2 regions of the Streptomyces rubellus genome follow, and region 2 is predicted to be linked to the other one. Evidence: riboswitches for the same ligand, from Rfam matches in the RefSeq annotation. Region 2 holds a riboswitch; the other holds the start of a gene.
The links. Region 2 has a riboswitch for glycine ahead of gcvT (glycine cleavage system aminomethyltransferase GcvT). Riboswitches for the same ligand answer to the same signal wherever they lie in the genome.
Positions count from the first base shown of each region.

Region 1 (8,527 bases), on a different contig from region 2:
GCCTGCCAGGAGGCGCCGTTGACCCGGCGGCGGCAGCGCTCCTCGATGACCGACAGGTAGCGGTCCCGGTCGCCGGGCTCGATGCCCCAGGCATCCAGCCCCTCGGCGGCCAGCGGCAGCAGTTCGTCCAGCACCAGCCGGTCCACGGGCACGGCCGCCGGCGAGCCGCCGCGGCCGGAGCGGGGCCACCACAGCCGGGCGTCCATGCCGTGCCGGCAGGCGTTGTCGAAGTTCTCGGCGGCCGCGGAGAACGGCATCCTCGTCCACACCGGGCGCGGGTCGTCGGCCAGCGCGCGCACCAGGCCGTAGTACAGGGCGGTGTTGGCCAGGACGTCGGTGACGGTGGGCCCGGCGGGCAGAACCCGGTTCTCCACCCGCAGATGCGGCACCCCGTCCGCGACGGCGTACACGGGCCGGTTCCAGCGGTAGACGGTGCCGTTGTGCAGGGTCAGCTCGGCCAGCTTCGGGACGCCGCCGCCGTCCAGGGTGCGGAGCGGGTCCTCCTCGTCGCGGACGGGCAGCAGGGCCGGGAAGTACCGGACGTTCTCCTCGAACAGCTCGTACGCCGAGGAGATCCACCGCTCCCCGAACCAGGTACGCGGCCGCACCCCCTGTGCGATCAGCTCGGGCGGCCTGGTGTCGGTGGCCTGCTGGAAGAGCGGCGGACGGGACTCCCGCCACAGTTCGCGGCCGAACAGGAAGGGCGAGTTCGCCCCCACCGCGACCTGGACCGCCGAGACGGCCTGCGCGGCGTTCCACACGTCCGCGAAGCGGTCCGGCGTCACCTGCAGGTGCAGCTGCACCGAGGTGCAGGCGGCCTCGGGGGCGATGGAGGACGAGGTGTACCTCAGCCGCTCCACGCCCTCGATGTCCAGGAGGACCTCCTCGCCGCGGCTGGCCATCACCTGGTCGTTCAGCAGGGTGTAGCGGTCGACGGCGGTGAGGTTCGCCGAGACCAGGTCGTCCCCGGTCAGGGTCGGCAGGATGCCGATCATGACGATCCGCGCGTCCACCTCGCCGGCCTTGCGGTCCGCGTACGCCAGCCCGGTGCGCAGTTCCTCGGCGAGCTGGTCCAGCACCCGGCCCGAGAGCCGGTGCGGGAGGATGTTCACCTCCAGGTTGAACTGGCCCAGCTCCGTCTGGAAGTCCCGGCTGGCGATGCGCTCCAGCACCTCGGTGTTCATCATCCGGGGCATTCCGTCGGCGTCCGCGAGGTTCAGCTCGATCTCCAGCCCCATGAGATCGCGGGGCCCCTCGAAGCGCTGCTCGGCCAGCAGCCGCGCCAGCCCTTCCAGACACCGGTGGAGCTTGTCCCGGTAGCGCTGGCGGTCGGCCAGGTCGAACCCGCCGGCCGCGACCTTCTCGCCCATCGAAGCGTCCCTCCTCGAGTGCACCGTGACCGGATGATGCCCCGCGGATGCGAGAGATAACGCCTCATGGGACGGCGGGGAACGGTAAGCTGTGGTGAGGCTTTTCGGCGGGCACATTCCCGGGGCATACGGTGACGGGCATACGGTGGCGGTGAGCATTCGATTGCTCACCCATCAGAAATACCGAAGAGATACAGCCGACCGCATAACCAATCAGTTGCCAGGTCAGCGACTTCTCACCCGGAGATCCGCAGGTGAAATACCCCTGAAAAATGTCCTGATGCCCGCTTGCCGGTAACATGCGAGACAGCTAGTCGAAACACCGGCCGAACACCCGTCGTATAAACTCCCCGAAGCGGACCGGACGAGGCATCCCGCCCGGGAGCCGCCGGTCTGCCGAAACCCTCCCGGCCCTCTTCGTGGCCTTTCCGTACGCAGACAGCGCCGTCCGCGCCAGCCGAGCAGCACCGTGTCTTCTGAGCGAGAGGCGACCCATCATGCCCCTGCGTGTCCACCCGGCCCCGGCACCCGCTCTGCGCAGTGTGCACGCGGCCCTCGGTTCCCTCACCGGTCCTGGCGGCGGCCTCGCCCGTTGCGGTCCCTCGGCCGGGACGGGCGCCGTACGCCCCGAGCTCCCCCTGCCCCTCCACGTACTGGACGGGATCACCTCCTCGTCTGGCCCGCCCGCCACCCGACTGGCCGGCTGGCGCTTCCTGCTGTGCGACACGCACGGCCCGCTGGGCGCCGCCGAGGCGAAGCCCACCGCGGACGGCTGGGCGTTCTCGCACTTCTGCGAGGGCCCGTTCGTCGCCTCCACCGAGAAGGCGCTGCGCCGCGCCGAGGCGCTGCCGACGACGTACCAGCCGCGGCTGCTGTCCGTACCCGAGCTGTACATGCTGACGCTGTGGCTGCACTCCGACACCGAGGCCGACGCGGCGGACGGCACCCCCGCCCCCGCGGACCTGCTGGTGCCGCTGGCCCCGGCACCGCCCGGGATCGCCGCGCACCGCCCGCAGCGCGTGGACGGTCTGCTGCCGCTGATGTCCCGCCGGCTGGTCCCCTCGCCCCTGCTGGGCACACCGGCCTGAGGAGCTCCGGCACACGCGCGCACCGGCGCCCCGCGGTCCGCCGACCGCGGGGCGCCGGTGTGTCCGCCCCCGTGAATAACTAGTCCTCCGGAGCGGCAATATCACCCGAAAGGATGACCCCTGGATGTGCAACCATGCACTGCGGAGCGGCGTCCTCGAAAAGCGGGGGGAGCCGCACCGAAAACCCTGCGGAATTTCCGGCCGCGGGGTGACACTGGGGAACCGACCGACTGGATACGGGGGGCGGCATGGATCACACGCCGAGCCGCAGCATCACCACACCGCAGCGAAAGAACTCCATCATGTGCCAGCATCAACCCACCTGTCCCTCGGCAGACTCACCCGACCGTGAGGCCGCCCACCTCGTGGCGCACTTCCCGGAACAGGGCTGGAGTCTGCTGTGCAACGGCGTCCTGCTCTTCGAGGACACCGGCGAGCTGCTGCCGGACGGCCGGGTCATCGCGCCGCACCGGCCGCAGGATGCCGGGCGGATCACGACGGCCGCCTGAGACAGGGCCCGCCGGCCGTTCCGCGGCACCGCGCCGGGACGCGGCGGGAGACTCCCCCACCGGGCTGGTTCGAGGGAGCCCCTGCCGCGTCCGCGGCCCGGCTCAGCCGTCGTGCTCCGCCAGCGGCGGGCACGAGCAGAACAGGTTGCGGTCGCCGTGGGCGCCGTCGACGCGCCGCACCGGCGGCCAGTACTTGTCGGCGGCCGCGACACCGGCCGGGAAGGCCGCCTCCCGCCGCCCGTAGGGGTGCTCCCACTCGCCGCCGAGCTGCGCCGCCGTGTGCGGGGCGTTGCGCAGCGGGTTGTCCTCCGCGCTCCACTCGCCCGTGGCGACCTTCTCGATCTCGGCCCGGATCGCGATCATCGCGTCGCAGAAGCGGTCCAGCTCCGCCAGGTCCTCGCTCTCGGTGGGCTCGATCATCAGCGTGCCGGCCACGGGGAAGGACATCGTCGGGGCGTGGAAGCCGTAGTCGATCAGCCGTTTGGCGACATCGTCGATGCTGACGCCGGTGGCCTTCGTCAGCGGGCGGACGTCGATGACGCACTCGTGCGCCACCAGCCCGTCCGGGCCGGTGTAGAGCACCGGGTAGTGCGGCTCCAGGCGCCTGGCGACGTAGTTGGCGCCCAGCACCGCCACCTGGGTGGCGCGGCGCAGCCCGTCGGCGCCCATCAGCCGCAGATAGGCCCAGGAGATCGGCAGGATGCCCGCCGAACCCCACGGCGCGGCCGAGACCGGACCCACGCCCGTCTCCGGGCCGGCGGCGGGCTGGAGCGGGTGGTTCGGCAGATGGGGCGCCAGGTGGGCGCGGACCGCGACCGGGCCGACGCCCGGGCCGCCGCCGCCGTGCGGGATGCAGAAGGTCTTGTGCAGGTTCAGATGGGACACGTCCGCGCCGAACCTCCCCGGCTTCGCCAGGCCGACCAGCGCGTTGAGGTTGGCGCCGTCGACGTAGACCTGGCCGCCGGCGTCGTGGACGGCCGCGCAGATGTCGGTGATGTGCTCCTCGAACACCCCGTGGGTGGAGGGGTAGGTGACCATCAGGACCGCGAGCTCCGCGCGGTGCCTGTCGATCTTGGCGCGCAGGTCCTCGATGTCCACGTCGCCGTTCTCGCCGGTCCGCACCACCACGACCTTCATGCCGGCCATCACGGCGCTGGCGGCGTTGGTGCCGTGCGCGGAGGACGGGATGAGGCAGACGGTGCGGCCCGTCTCGCCGTTCGCCCGGTGGTACGCCCGTACCGCCAGCAGGCCCGCCAGTTCGCCCTGCGACCCGGCGTTGGGCTGGAGGGAGACCTTGTCGTAGCCGGTGACCTCCGCCAGCCGCTCCTCCAGCTCGCGGATCAGCGTCAGGTATCCCTCGGCCTGCTCGGCCGGCGCGAACGGGTGCAGGTTGCCGAACTCCGGCCAGGTGACCGGCTCCATCTCGGTGGTGGCGTTCAGCTTCATCGTGCACGAGCCCAGCGGGATCATGCCGCGGTCCAGTGCGTAGTCCCGGTCGGCGAGACGGCGCAGATAGCGCAGCATCGAGGTCTCGGAGCGGTGCCTGTGGAAGACCGGATGGGTCAGGTAGTCGCTCTCGCGCAGCAGCCCGGCGGGCAGGACCTCCCCGGCGGCGGCGTCCAGCCCGTCGATGTCCGCCCGGCGGGCCGGCACCCCGAAGGCCTCCCACACGGCGGCCAGGTGCTCGCGGCGGGTGGTCTCGTCGCAGGCGACGCCGACGTGGTCGGCGTCGGTCAGCCGCAGGTTGATCCCGGCCTCCCGGGCGGCGGCGACGACCTCGGCGGCCCGGCCCGGCACCCGCGCGGTGACCGTGTCGAAGAACGCGTCGTGCACCACCTCGACACCGCCCTCGCGCAGCCCGGCCGCCAGGACGGCGGCGTACCGGTGGGTGCGGCGGGCGATGGCGGCCAGCCCGTCGGGGCCGTGGTGGACGGCGTACATCGAGGCCATCACGGCGAGCAGCACCTGGGCGGTGCAGATGTTGCTGGTGGCCCGCTCCCGGCGGATGTGCTGCTCGCGGGTCTGCAGGGCCAGCCGGTACGCGGTGGCGCCGTCGGCGTCCACCGAGACGCCCACCAGCCGGCCGGGCAGGTTGCGCGCGTACTCCTGGCGCACCGCCATGTATCCGGCGTGCGGGCCGCCGAAGCCCATCGGCACGCCGAGGCGCTGGGTGGTGCCCACCGCGATGTCGGCGCCCAGTTCGCCGGGCGGGGTCAGCAGGGTCAGGGCCAGCAGGTCGGCGGCGACGGTGACGACCGCGCCCAGCTCGTGGGCCCGCTCGACGACGCCGCGCGGGTCGCGTACGGCTCCCGAGGCGCCCGGGTACTGCAGCAGCACGCCGAAGACACCGCGCTCGGCGGCCTCGGCGGGGATGCCGTCGGACAGGTCGGCGACGACGACCTCGACGCCGGTGGGCTCGGCGCGGGTCTCCAGGACGGCGACCGTCTGCGGCAGGCAGTCGGCGTCGACCAGGAAGACGCCCTCCTTGACCTTGCCGACCCGCCGGGACAGGGCCATGGCCTCGGCCGCGGCGGTGGCCTCGTCCAGCAGCGAGGCGCCGGCGGTGGGCAGCCCGGTCAGGTCCGCGACCACGGTCTGGAAGTTCAGCAGCGCCTCCAGCCGTCCCTGGGAGATCTCCGGCTGGTAGGGGGTGTAGGCGGTGTACCAGGCCGGGTTCTCCAGCACGTTGCGCATGATGACCGGCGGGGTGAAGGTGCCGTGGTAGCCCAGGCCGATCATGGAGTGCAGCACCTGGTTGCGGGCGGCCAGGGAGCGCAGTTCGGCCAGCACCTCCGCCTCGCCGCGGGCGGCGGGCAGGTCCAGCGCCTCGGTGCTCCGGATGACCTCGGGGACGGCGGCGGCGGTCAGTTCGTCCAGTGATCCGTAGCCGACCTGGGCGAGCATCTTGGCCCGCTCCCCGGCGTCGGGGCCGATGTGACGCTCCTCGAAGGGGGTGCCGTGCTCCAGCTCGGCGAGCGGGAGGGTGCGGGGGCTGCGGTTCTCTGTCATCTGCGGAGGCCTCCTGGTCTGCGGCTGTTCTGCGCGACCTGCTGGGGGCGCCACGGTGCGGCGCCCTGTCGGCCTCCCCCTCTGTCATCTCGACCTGAGAGCTTCACCGGTCCCGCGGGGCCGGTTTTCACCGTCGGTGAGGAGGGGCTGCCGAGCTGTGCGCCCGCGGCCCGCCCTGCTTTCCAGAGTGACCTCACCCGCGCGGTACGTGAGCCTGAGAGATTCCGGGGAGGAGTTGCTCCTTCGGCGCCTCCGGCGCTGTGTGCCGGAGGACTCTCCCGCTCGGGGTCGACAGCCACTTCCGAGCGTACCAGCGCGGGTGTGTCCGGGCCGCGCCGCTCAACCCGCCGTCGAGTGGCCGATCCGCGGCGTATGCCCTTTCTTTGTTTGTAGCGTCCGTTTCCGAGCAGGCGCGACGGATGAGAGCAGTTGGAGGAACCATGCAGACCGGCATCGATCCACGGGACCTGATAGGGCTCAAGGCGTTCGACCGTGACGGGCGGAAGATAGGCATCGTGGACGAGGTCTATCTCGACGACGCCACCGGCGTACCGGAGTGGGCCGCGGTGCGCACCGGGCTCTTCAGCCGCGACGCCTTCGTCCCCCTGGAGCCCAGCGAGGTGGCGGACGGCGCGCTGCGCGTGCCCTTCGAACGCTCCCTGGTCAGGGAGGCCCCGGACTTCGGGGTGGGCCGCCACCTCTCCCCCGCGCAGGAACTGCGGCTGTACCACCACTACGGGCTGGATGTGCCGGGGGTGGGCCCGTCCGGGTCCGACGACGACATGACCTTCGGGCGGATCGCCGGCTCGGGAAGCTGACCGCCCGGCAGCGGCAGGGGGTCGGAGGGCTCCAGCTCCGGGTCGTCGACCGCGAAGGTGCGCACCCGGCCGGGCGGCGAGCCGGGCCGCTCGAACCGCACCGTCACCCGCCCCAGACCGCTGCCCTGGACCCAGCCGGGCCCGTACCGCGCGTGCCGGGCGTCCAGCCCGGGCAGCCAGCGCCGTACGACCGCCGTCCCCCCGTCCGGGCCGACTGCGCCGTCCGGGCTCTCCGGCCCGGCCGGTACGGAGCGCGGCGGTTCCGCGGACCGGCCGGTGACGGCCTGGGCGAACAGGTCCTCCTGGGTGAAGTCGGCCAGTCCGCTCACCCCGACCCCCAGCAGCCGCACCCCGGCGGTGGTGTCCACGCCCTCGATGAGCCGGGCGGCGGCCTCCCGCACGACCGCCGGATCGTCGGTGGGGCCGCGCAGCGTCTCCGAGCGGGTCAGGGTGGAGAAGTCGTAGTTCCGCACCTTGACCACCACCGTGCGCCCGGAGCGTCCCGACGCCCGCAGCCGCTCGACACAGCGGTCGGCGAGCCGGCCGATCTCCGACCGGACCCGGGCCCGGTCGGTGAGGTCGGTGTCGAAGGTGTCCTCCACGGACACCGACTTGGCGTCCCGGTCGGCCACCACCGGCCGCTCGTCGATCCCCCGCGCCATCGCGTACAGCGCCGTACCGTGCGCCTTCCCCAGCAGCCGTACCAGCTCCGCCTCCCCCGCCCCGGCGATCTCGCCGACGGTGGTGATGCCGGAACGGCGCAGCGTCTGGGCGGTGGCGGGGCCCACCCCCGGCAGCGTGCGGGACGGCATCGGCGCCAGCAGTGCGCGCTCGGTGCCGGGCCGGATCACCACCAGGCCGTCGGGCTTGGCCCGCTCGGAGGCGACCTTGGCGAGCATCTTGGAGCCGGCCAGCCCGACCGAGCCGCTGAGCCCGGTCGCGGCCCGGATGTCCCGGCGCAGCCGCTCGCCGACGGCACGGGCGTCGTCGGCCGACTCCACCGCCTGCCCGCCCGCCCGGAGGTCCACGAACGCCTCGTCCAGACTCAGCGGCTCGACCAGCGGGGACAGTGCGCGCAGCAGTCCCATCACCACATCGCTCACCTGGCGGTAGAGACCGAAGCGGGGGGTGAGGTAGGCGGCGTTCGGGCACAGCCGGCGGGCCTGGGCCATCGGCATCGCCGAGTGCACCCCGAACGGACGCGCCTCGTACGAGGCGGTGGCGACCACCCCGCGCGGACCGAGGCCGCCGACGACCACGGGCTTCCCGCGCAGGCTGGGCTTGGCCGCCTGTTCCACGGCGGCGTAGAACGCGTCCATGTCCAGGTGCAGGATCGCCGGTGTCCCTCTCACACGACGATGCTGCCCCACGCCGCTGACAACCGCGACACACCGTTCCCGGCGGGGCCGTCCCCGCCGCCGCTCGGCGGGGACGGCCGCCCTGTCAGCCCGCCCGGTTGCGGCGCCGCGCCAGTTCGTCGGCGGGGTTGTCGCCGACGATCGTCTCACCGGTGTCGACCCGCTCGGCGTGCAGCTGGGACAGGGCCGTCTCGACGTCGCGCCACACCACCCCGACCGCGATCCCGAAGACGCCCTGGCCGCCCTGGAGGAGGTCGACGACCTCGTCGGGCGAGGAGCACTCGTAGACCGTCGCCCCGTCGCTCATGAGCGTCATCTGCGCCAGGTCGGCGTATCCGCGCGAGCGCAGGTGCCGCACGGCCGTACGGATGTTCT
Region 1 is NZ_JAZDCX010000020.1:94,247-102,773, forward strand. It holds gene V1L54_RS22115 (glutamate-cysteine ligase family protein) at 1-1,370, opposite strand, end outside; gene V1L54_RS22120 (hypothetical protein) at 1,868-2,458, shown strand; gene V1L54_RS22125 (DUF5999 family protein) at 2,761-2,967, shown strand; gene gcvP (aminomethyl-transferring glycine dehydrogenase) at 3,070-5,976, opposite strand; glycine riboswitch at 6,169-6,267, opposite strand; gene V1L54_RS22135 (PRC-barrel domain-containing protein) at 6,417-6,794, shown strand; gene V1L54_RS22140 (DNA polymerase IV) at 6,710-8,146, opposite strand; gene V1L54_RS22145 (MerR family transcriptional regulator) at 8,238-8,527, opposite strand, start outside.
Region 1: it holds a riboswitch for glycine, as region 2 does, so the genes downstream of both, gcvP (aminomethyl-transferring glycine dehydrogenase) here and gcvT (glycine cleavage system aminomethyltransferase GcvT) in region 2, are expected to answer to the same signal.

Region 2 (8,527 bases):
TGTTCCACCTCGGGGTCGGTGACGGTCAGACTGCAGGTCGGCCCGAACAGTACCCGCGTTAAACCTCCGGTGTGAACTGTCCGCATGTCGGTGATACCGAGCCGAGACCTGCCACCCCGAAAGGGCAACGGCCCAGGCCAGCAAGGGCAACATCGGGGAAACTTCCGGGTCGTTCGCGGTGCCGCCCGGACCTCGCCGGACACATCGCACGGGCCGTCCGGGGACGGCCGGGACGTGCGGGAAGCCGCGGTGCCGTGCCCGCCGGGCCCCGGGGGGCACGGCGGATCCCGGCGGTCTCAGCTGGGCCGCGGGTAGCCGTAACCGTACCCCGGGGCCCCCGCGGGCGCGGTACCCCCGTGTGCGTCACGGTCGAAGAAAGGCCGGGAATTGGCCCGCAGCCACATGGCGACCGGGTCGTACTCGTCCGACATCGCCACCGTGGAGACCGCCAGCCCGTCCGGCACCGCGGCCACCGACTGCTGCATCATCGACCGCACCGACTCCACGGCCTGCGGGCCGCCGTCGTACAGGTCGAGCCCGATCACCAGATACGGTGCGCCCAGCGCGGGCTGCACCCAGGCCCGGCGCAGGGTGCGCACGGCGGGGGTGCGGTGGGCGTTCTGGACGAGCTGGGCGTAGAAGTGCGGGACGTCCACGGTCGGTTCGCTGATGCGCAGCGGCCCGGCGGGCAGCCGGTCCAGGCCGCCCGCGATCCGCCGCAGATCCAGCCAGGGAATGCCGAGGCCGCCGCCGGGCGCGTGCGGATCGAGCCACAGCCCCCAGCGGTCCGGGAAGAGGGCGGCGGCGATCTCGCGCCCGCCGACGACCTCGTGCGCCCTGGTCCAGCCGGAGGCGGCCAGCTCCTGCTCGGAGGTCACACAGGGCGCGTAGCCGTGCCCGGCGACCTCCATGTTCCCGTACTGGGCGTCGGGCGAGCCGGCCCGGCCGTGCCAGAGCAGCATCCACACCCGGCCTTCCGCGAGGGCGTGCAGCAGCGCTTCGTAGGTGTCGTACCGCCCGGGTGTCACCTGCCGCAGCAGTTGCTCAACGCTTCCACCCGCGCTCACGTGGGCCGCCCCTTTTGTCGCATCTTCTCGCACTCCGTGCCGTGCCTTGCGCGCCGGGCCGCGCACGCGTCCCGCCCCGACATCCAACCAGCTTACGGTCCATGCCGGACAGGGGCGGGGCTACTCGGCCGCGCCCGGGTACGGGTACTCAGTGGGCACTCGGGCCGCGGGGGCGGTCCGGGCAGGGCGGGACGGGCTCAGTACACCTGCCCGTCGCGCGAGTAGAAGGGCCGTACGCACTGGCGCAGCCAGTCCACGACCGGGTCCCGGGCGGCGTCCAGCAGCACCATCTGCACCGGCCAGCGCACCGGCTCCCGGCCCAGCGCGCGGCCCAGCGCGTCGTGCGCCGCCGCCCGGGCCTCCCCGTCCGGCGGGTCCAGTTCCACCCCGACGAACAGCGCGGGCGGGTCGCCCTCGACGCTGGCCAGGCCGCGGCGCGCGGTGCGCACCCGCGGCAGCACCGCGAACTCCCCGGCCGCCGCGGCCAGGAAGTCCACCGGCTCCTCCTGCCAGTCGGGCTCGAAGAGCCGCACCCGGGCCCCGCTCACCACGCCCGGCACCCCGGCGGCGCCGCCCTCGCGGCACAGCTCCGCCACGGCCGGCGGCGGCAGGGGCGCGCCGACGGTGCCCTCGGGGTTGATCACGATGCCGACCTGCGGCGGCAGGCCGCGGGCGAACTCCCTCGCCGGCGCGACGGCGAAGGACAGATGGGCACCGGCGCCCTGCAGGAACTGCTGCTCGGAGCTGAAGACGGGGACGTACGGCGCCCCGTCGAACTGGATCGTCGGCAGGTCGAGGTTCGGGCTGTCCGGGCCGCCGCCCTCGGGCAGCGGCACCCACACGCTGCTGCGGCCGAGCACCTCCAGCAGCCGGGCGCCGGCGCCGGGGACGCCGACCGAGGCGGCGAGGGTCTCCTCCAGCTCGTTGCCGGGCCAGCCGCCGCCGTGTCCCGGTCCGTAGTGCTGCGGGATGGTCATGCGAAAACCCTATCGGCAACCCGTCCGGCGCGGACCCCGGATCCGCCTCCCGGGCGCCCGCCTACTCGAAGGCCATGCCGCGCAGCGCCCCCGCCGCACCCCGGTCCAGCAGCACCGACGACACACAGCCCCGCGGCAGCCGTCCCGCCGCCGCGTCCGCCACCAGCCGCCGTACCGCCCGCCGGTGCCGGGCGAAGGCGTACGCCGACACCCCGCGTCCCCGCTGCGCCTGCCCGGCCAGCGCCTCGTCCGGTGAGACGTCCAGCAGCACCAGGTGCAGGGCCCGCCCGCGCCGCCGCGCGTCCGCCGCCAGCCAGTGGCGCACCCAGCCCTGGGTGCCGCAGTCGTGCACCACGACGCTGCCGCCGGAGGCCAGCGCCCGCCACAGCGCCAGGTAGTGCGCGGCCCGGACCAGGGGCCGGTAGGCGCCGTACGGCAGCCGGGCGGGCAGCCGCCGCTCCCAGCGCTCCCGCATGTCCTGGGAGTCGATCCGGACCACCGTCTCGTTGGCGGCCACCACCCGCCGGATCAGGGTGGACTTGCCGCTGCCGGGCAGTCCGGAGACGACCACCCGGTCCCCGGCGGGGAAGCGCAGCACCCGCACCGCCGCCGTCCCCCGCAGGTCCCGCCCGCTCGGCAGCACGGATGCGACGGGGTGCCGGGGCTCCGCCCCGCTGTGTGCCGCACAGGCACTCTCCGGACTGCTCACTCGTGGTACGCCCTCCCCGATCCGGCCACGTGCCCGCGGCATCCCCCCAGAGCGTGTCAAGAAGGATGACGGCGGACAAGGCCGTTACCCACCGTGGACGCGCCCGACACCTTCCGGAGCGGTTCGGGTCCGCGCCGGTGGGGGCACCCGGGGGCGTGCGATGATGAGCGCGCCAACTGCATACCGGCCGTTCGAGCACGCGCGGGAGAGTTCCCGTGGACCCGCTGGTCACAGCGGTCCCACGGGGCGCCGAAGGAGCAAGTCCTCCCTTGAATCTCTCAGGCCCCGATACCGCGCGGGCGAGGCAGATCTGAAAAGCGGGCGCCCCCTTGCCTCCGGTATCGCTTGCCGGTCCCGCTCCCGGGACGCCCCACCCACGGTGCAAGCCGCGGTCCGCCCGTGCGGGCTCGTGGCGAACCTCTCAGGTTCCGATGACAGATGGGGAGGGCATGTCCCCCGCCCGCGCGCGGGACCTGTCCGAAGGAACCCGTACCGGACCCGTGTACGGAGCCGACCCCGCCACCTCGCCCGGGAGCCGAACCATGAGCGATTCCCCCCGTTCCCCCCAGCCGCCCCGCCGCGTCCCCCTCGACGCCGTCCACCGCGCCCTGGGCGCCACCATGACGGACTTCGCGGGCTGGGAGATGCCGCTGCGCTACGGCAGCGAGCGCGACGAGCACACCGCGGTGCGCACCCGCGCCGGACTGTTCGACCTCAGCCACATGGGCGAGATCGCCGTCACCGGCCCGCAGGCCGGCGAGCTGCTGGACGGCGCCCTGGTCGGCCGGCTGTCCGCCGTCCCCGTCGGCCGGGCCCGCTACACCATGATCTGCGACATGGGCGGCGGCATCCTCGACGACCTGATCGTCTACCGCCTGGCGGAGGACGGGTACCTGGTCGTGGCCAACGCAGCCAACGCGCAGACCGTCCTGGACGCCCTGGCCGAGCGGCACGGCGAGCTCGGCCTCCCGGATGCGGCCGTCCGCGACGACCGCGACGCCTACGCCCTCCTCGCCGTGCAGGGTCCCGCCTCCCAGGACATCCTGGCGAAGCTCACCGACGCCGACCTGGCCGGCCTGAAGTACTACGCCGGGCTGCGCGGCACCGTCGCGGGCGCCGGCGCCCTGATCGCCCGTACCGGCTACACCGGCGAGGACGGCTTCGAGCTGTTCGTCTCCCCCGGGGACGCCGAGCCGCTGTGGCGGGCGCTGACCGAGGCCGGGGCGCCGGCGGGCCTGGTGCCGTGCGGGCTGTCCTGCCGCGACACGCTCCGGCTGGAGGCGGGCATGCCGCTGTACGGGCACGAGCTGACCCGGGAGACCACCCCCTTCGACGCGGGCCTGGGCCGGGTGGTGAAGCTCGACAAGCCCGGCGACTTCACCGGCCGCGCCGCCCTGGAGGCCGCCGCGCGCCGCGCCGAACAGGATCCGCCGCGGAGGCTGGTCGGCCTCGTCGCCGCCGGCCGGCGGGTGCCGCGCGCCGGATACCCGGTGGTGGACGCCGCCGGGACGGTGATCGGCGAGGTCACCTCCGGCGCCCCCTCCCCCACCCTGGGCAGGCCGATCGCGATGGCCTACGTGGACGCCGGCCACGCCGCGCCCGGCACGCCGGGTGTGCACGTGGACATCCGCGGTACGCATGAGCCGTACGAGGTCGTCGCGCTGCCCTTCTACCGGCGCGAGCGCTGACCGGCCCCGTTCCCGCACCCCGTCCCGCGCCCGCCGTCCCAGCCGGCGAGACCGTTCCCCGTCCACCATCCCCCATCAGGAGAATCACGCCATGAGCAACCCCCAGCAGCTGCGCTACAGCAAGGAGCACGAGTGGCTGTCGGCCGTCGAGGACGGCGTCGCCACGGTCGGCATCACCGGGCACGCCGCGGAGGCGCTCGGCGACGTCGTCTACGTCCAGCTCCCCGAGGTGGGCGCCACGGTCACCGCGGGCGAACCCTGCGGCGAGCTGGAGTCGACCAAGTCGGTCAGCGACCTGTACGCGCCGGTCACCGGAGAGATCACCGAGGTCAACCAGGACGTGGTGGACGATCCGGCGCTGGTGAACTCCGCCCCCTACGAGGGCGGCTGGCTGTTCCGGGTGAGGATCTCGCAGGAGCCGGAGGACCTGCTCACGGCCGACGAGTACACCGCCTTCACCAGCGAGTGACCCGCACCCACGCCGTCCAGCACACCACGAGCGGAAAGATCCGATGTCGCTTCTGAACAGTTCCCTGCACGAGGTCGATCCCGACGTCGCCGCCGCCGTCGACGCCGAGCTGCGCCGCCAGCAGTCCACCCTGGAGATGATCGCGTCGGAGAACTTCGCTCCGGTCGCCGCCCTCCAGGCCCAGGGCTCGGTCCTCACCAACAAGTACGCCGAGGGCTACCCCGGCCGCCGCTACTACGGCGGCTGCGAGCACGTCGACGTCATCGAGGACATCGCCCGCGACCGGGTGAAGGCCCTCTTCGGCGCCGAGGCGGCGAACGTCCAGCCGCACTCGGGCGCCCAGGCCAACGCCGCGGCGATGTTCGCCCTGCTGGAGCCGGGCGACACCATCATGGGCCTGGACCTGGCCCACGGCGGGCACCTCACCCACGGGATGCGGATCAACTTCTCCGGCAAGCTCTACAACGTCGTCCCCTACCACGTGGACGCCGCCGACGGCCTGGTGGACATGGCGGAGGTGGAGCGGCTGGCGCGCGAGCACCGGCCGAGGCTGATCGTCGCGGGCTGGTCGGCGTACCCCCGGCAGCTCGACTTCGCGGCGTTCCGGCGGATCGCCGACGAGGTGGGCGCGCTGCTGATGGTGGACATGGCGCACTTCGCCGGGCTGGTCGCCGCCGGGCTCCACCCGAACCCGGTGCCGTACGCGGACGTGGTCACCACCACGACCCACAAGACGCTGGGCGGCCCGCGCGGCGGGGTGATCCTGTCGAAGCAGGAGCACGCCAAGAAGATCAACTCGGCGGTCTTCCCCGGTCAGCAGGGCGGCCCGCTGGAGCATGTCATCGCGGCGAAGGCCGTCGCCTTCAAGATCGCGGCCTCGGAGGAGTTCAGGGACCGCCAGCGCCGCACCCTGGAGGGCGCGAGGCTGCTGGCCGAGCGGCTGATGCGGCCGGACGCCGCCGAGGCGGGCGTGTCCGTGCTCTCCGGCGGCACCGACGTGCACCTGGTCCTGGTGGACCTGCGGGACAGCGAGCTGGACGGGCGGCAGGCCGAGGACCGGCTGCACTCCGTCGGGATCACCGTCAACCGCAACGCCATCCCGAACGACCCGCGCCCGCCGATGGTCACCTCCGGCCTGCGGATCGGCACCCCGGCGCTGGCCACCCGCGGTTTCGGGGCGGAGGACTTCCGGGAGGTCGCGGACATCGTCGCCGAGGCGCTCAAGCCGTCGTTCGACGAGGACACCGCCAAGCGGCTGGCCGTCCGGGTCTCGGCCCTGGCCGACAGGCACCCGCTCTACCCGGAGCTGTAAACCCCCTCCGGGCACCCTTCGCGGGTGCGCCGCCCGACCGGCGGCGCACCCGCACCCGCACCCGCGCACCCGCGGGGTCCCCTCGCCCGCCCACCCGGCAGGGCACGCACCACGCGCAGACGAAGGAGTCCGCCACCGTGGCCATTTCCGTCTTCGACCTGTTCTCCGTCGGCATCGGCCCATCCAGCTCCCACACCGTGGGACCGATGCGGGCCGCCCGGATGTTCGTACGGCGGCTGGCCCGGGAGGGCGTCCTGCCCCGTACCGCCGCGCTCCGCGCCGAGCTGTACGGCTCGCTGGGCGCCACCGGCCACGGCCACGGCACCCCGAAGGCGGTGGTGCTGGGGCTGGAGGGCCACTCGCCGCGCACGGTGGACGTGGACACGGCGGACGAGCGGGTGGCGGCCGTACGCGACGCGGGCCGGCTGCGCCTGCTCGCCGCCTCCGGCGGGGACGGCGGGGACGGCGGGGACGGCGGGGACACCCCGGAAACCGCCCACGAGATCCCCTTCGACCTCTCCCGCGACCTGGTGCTGCACCGCCGCCGCTCCCTGCCGTACCACGCCAACGGCATGACGCTGGCCGCGTACGACGCCTCCGGTGCGGCGCTGCTGGAGAAGACGTACTACTCGGTGGGCGGCGGCTTCGTGGTGGACGAGGACGCGGCCGGCGCCGGCCGGATCAAGCCGGACGACACCGCGCTGCCGTACCCCTTCCGCACCGGCGACGAGCTGCTGCGCACCGCCCGTGAGACGGGCCTGTCGATCCCGGCGCTGATGCTGGAGAACGAGAGGACCTGGCGGAGCGAGGCGGAGATCCGCGCGGAGCTGCTGGAGATCTGGCGGGTGATGCGCGAGTGCGTCGCCCGCGGCCTGTCCCGGGAGGGCGTCCTGCCCGGCGGTCTGAAGGTCCGCCGCCGGGCCGCCGCCTCGGCCCGCAAGCTGCGCGCGGAGGGCGGCGCGGCGGCGCTGGCGATGGAGTGGGTGACGCTCTACGCGATGGCCGTCAACGAGGAGAACGCGGCGGGCGGCCGGGTCGTCACCGCCCCCACCAACGGCGCGGCGGGCATCATCCCGGCCGTGCTGCACTACGCGATGGAGTTCGTGCCCGGCTGGTCCGAGGACACGGCGGTCCGCTTCCTGCTCACGGCGGGCGCGATCGGGCTGCTGTTCAAGGAGAACGCCTCCATCTCCGGCGCCGAGGTCGGCTGTCAGGGCGAGGTCGGCTCGGCCTGCTCCATGGCCGCCGGCGGCCTGGCCGAGATCCTGGGAGGCTCCCCGGAGCAGGTGGAGAACGCCGCCGAGATCGGCATCGAGCACAATCTGGGCCTGACCTGCGACCCGGTGGGCGGCCTGGTCCAGATTCCCTGCATCGAGCGGAACGGCATGGCGGCGGTCAAGGCGATCACCGCCGCCCGGATGTCCCTGCGCGGCGACGGCCGCCACCACGTCTCGCTGGACAAGGCCATCAAGACGATGAAGGAGACGGGCGCCGACATGAAGGTCAAGTACAAGGAGACCGCCCGCGGCGGACTGGCGGTCAACGTGGTGGAGTGCTGAGAAGGTCACTCCGGCCTGCGGTTCCCACTCCCCCAGGACTGCCGGTTCCTTTCTCGGCCACGCGCCGGGAAGTCCCCGGGAAGTACCTGGAGAACCCCGGGGAGAGGCCGACCGGGAACGCCCGCAAGGGCCTGGCCGGCTCCGATCCCTCAGGGGCGGCCGCGCGACGTGCCCCCGGCGTACCGTGATCGGCCCGCACGCGCCCGCCGAGTGCTCGGCGTGCACGGTCGGCGCCCCCTGATGCCTCCCATCGGCCGACGAAGCCGCGTGACAGCGCTGCGAGCGTAGTACTTCTTATGCCCCCATAATCCGGGGCTGGCTCCGCGGAGTTCGCGATCGGAGCATGGTCTGCGGGTTCACCGCGAACCCGGAGAGGAAGGGAAATGCCCGAGATGACCATGGCGGCTCAGTCGCCTGACGAGCAGGTACGCGCGCGATTCCTTGCCTGGCGCGACGCGTTCGTGTCGAAAGATGTCGACGCGATCATGTCCTTCTACGCGCCCGAAGGGTTCACGGCCTTCGATCTCATGCCGCCGTTCGAGTTCAGCGGCGGCGAGATGTGGCGGCGCAACTGGGAGACTTTCTACGCCGCATTCGACGGGCCGCCCGGCCTCGAGATCGCGGATCTGCTGGTCTACGCCCACGGAGAGCTTGCCGTCGCCCGCTGCGCTGCGCGCCTGACCGGCACGATGTACGGCCGGCCGATGGACTCCTGGGTGCGCACGACCAACTGCTTCCGGCTGGTC
Region 2 is NZ_JAZDCX010000003.1:90,445-98,971, forward strand. It holds gene V1L54_RS04480 (ABC transporter substrate-binding protein) at 1-1, opposite strand, end outside; gene V1L54_RS04485 (enhanced serine sensitivity protein SseB C-terminal domain-containing protein) at 297-1,067, opposite strand; gene V1L54_RS04490 (enhanced serine sensitivity protein SseB) at 1,265-2,044, opposite strand; gene V1L54_RS04495 (AAA family ATPase) at 2,106-2,795, opposite strand; glycine riboswitch at 2,946-3,057, shown strand; gene gcvT (glycine cleavage system aminomethyltransferase GcvT) at 3,296-4,441, shown strand; gene gcvH (glycine cleavage system protein GcvH) at 4,533-4,910, shown strand; gene glyA (serine hydroxymethyltransferase) at 4,954-6,222, shown strand; gene V1L54_RS04515 (L-serine ammonia-lyase) at 6,360-7,781, shown strand; gene V1L54_RS04520 (YybH family protein) at 8,165-8,527, shown strand, end outside.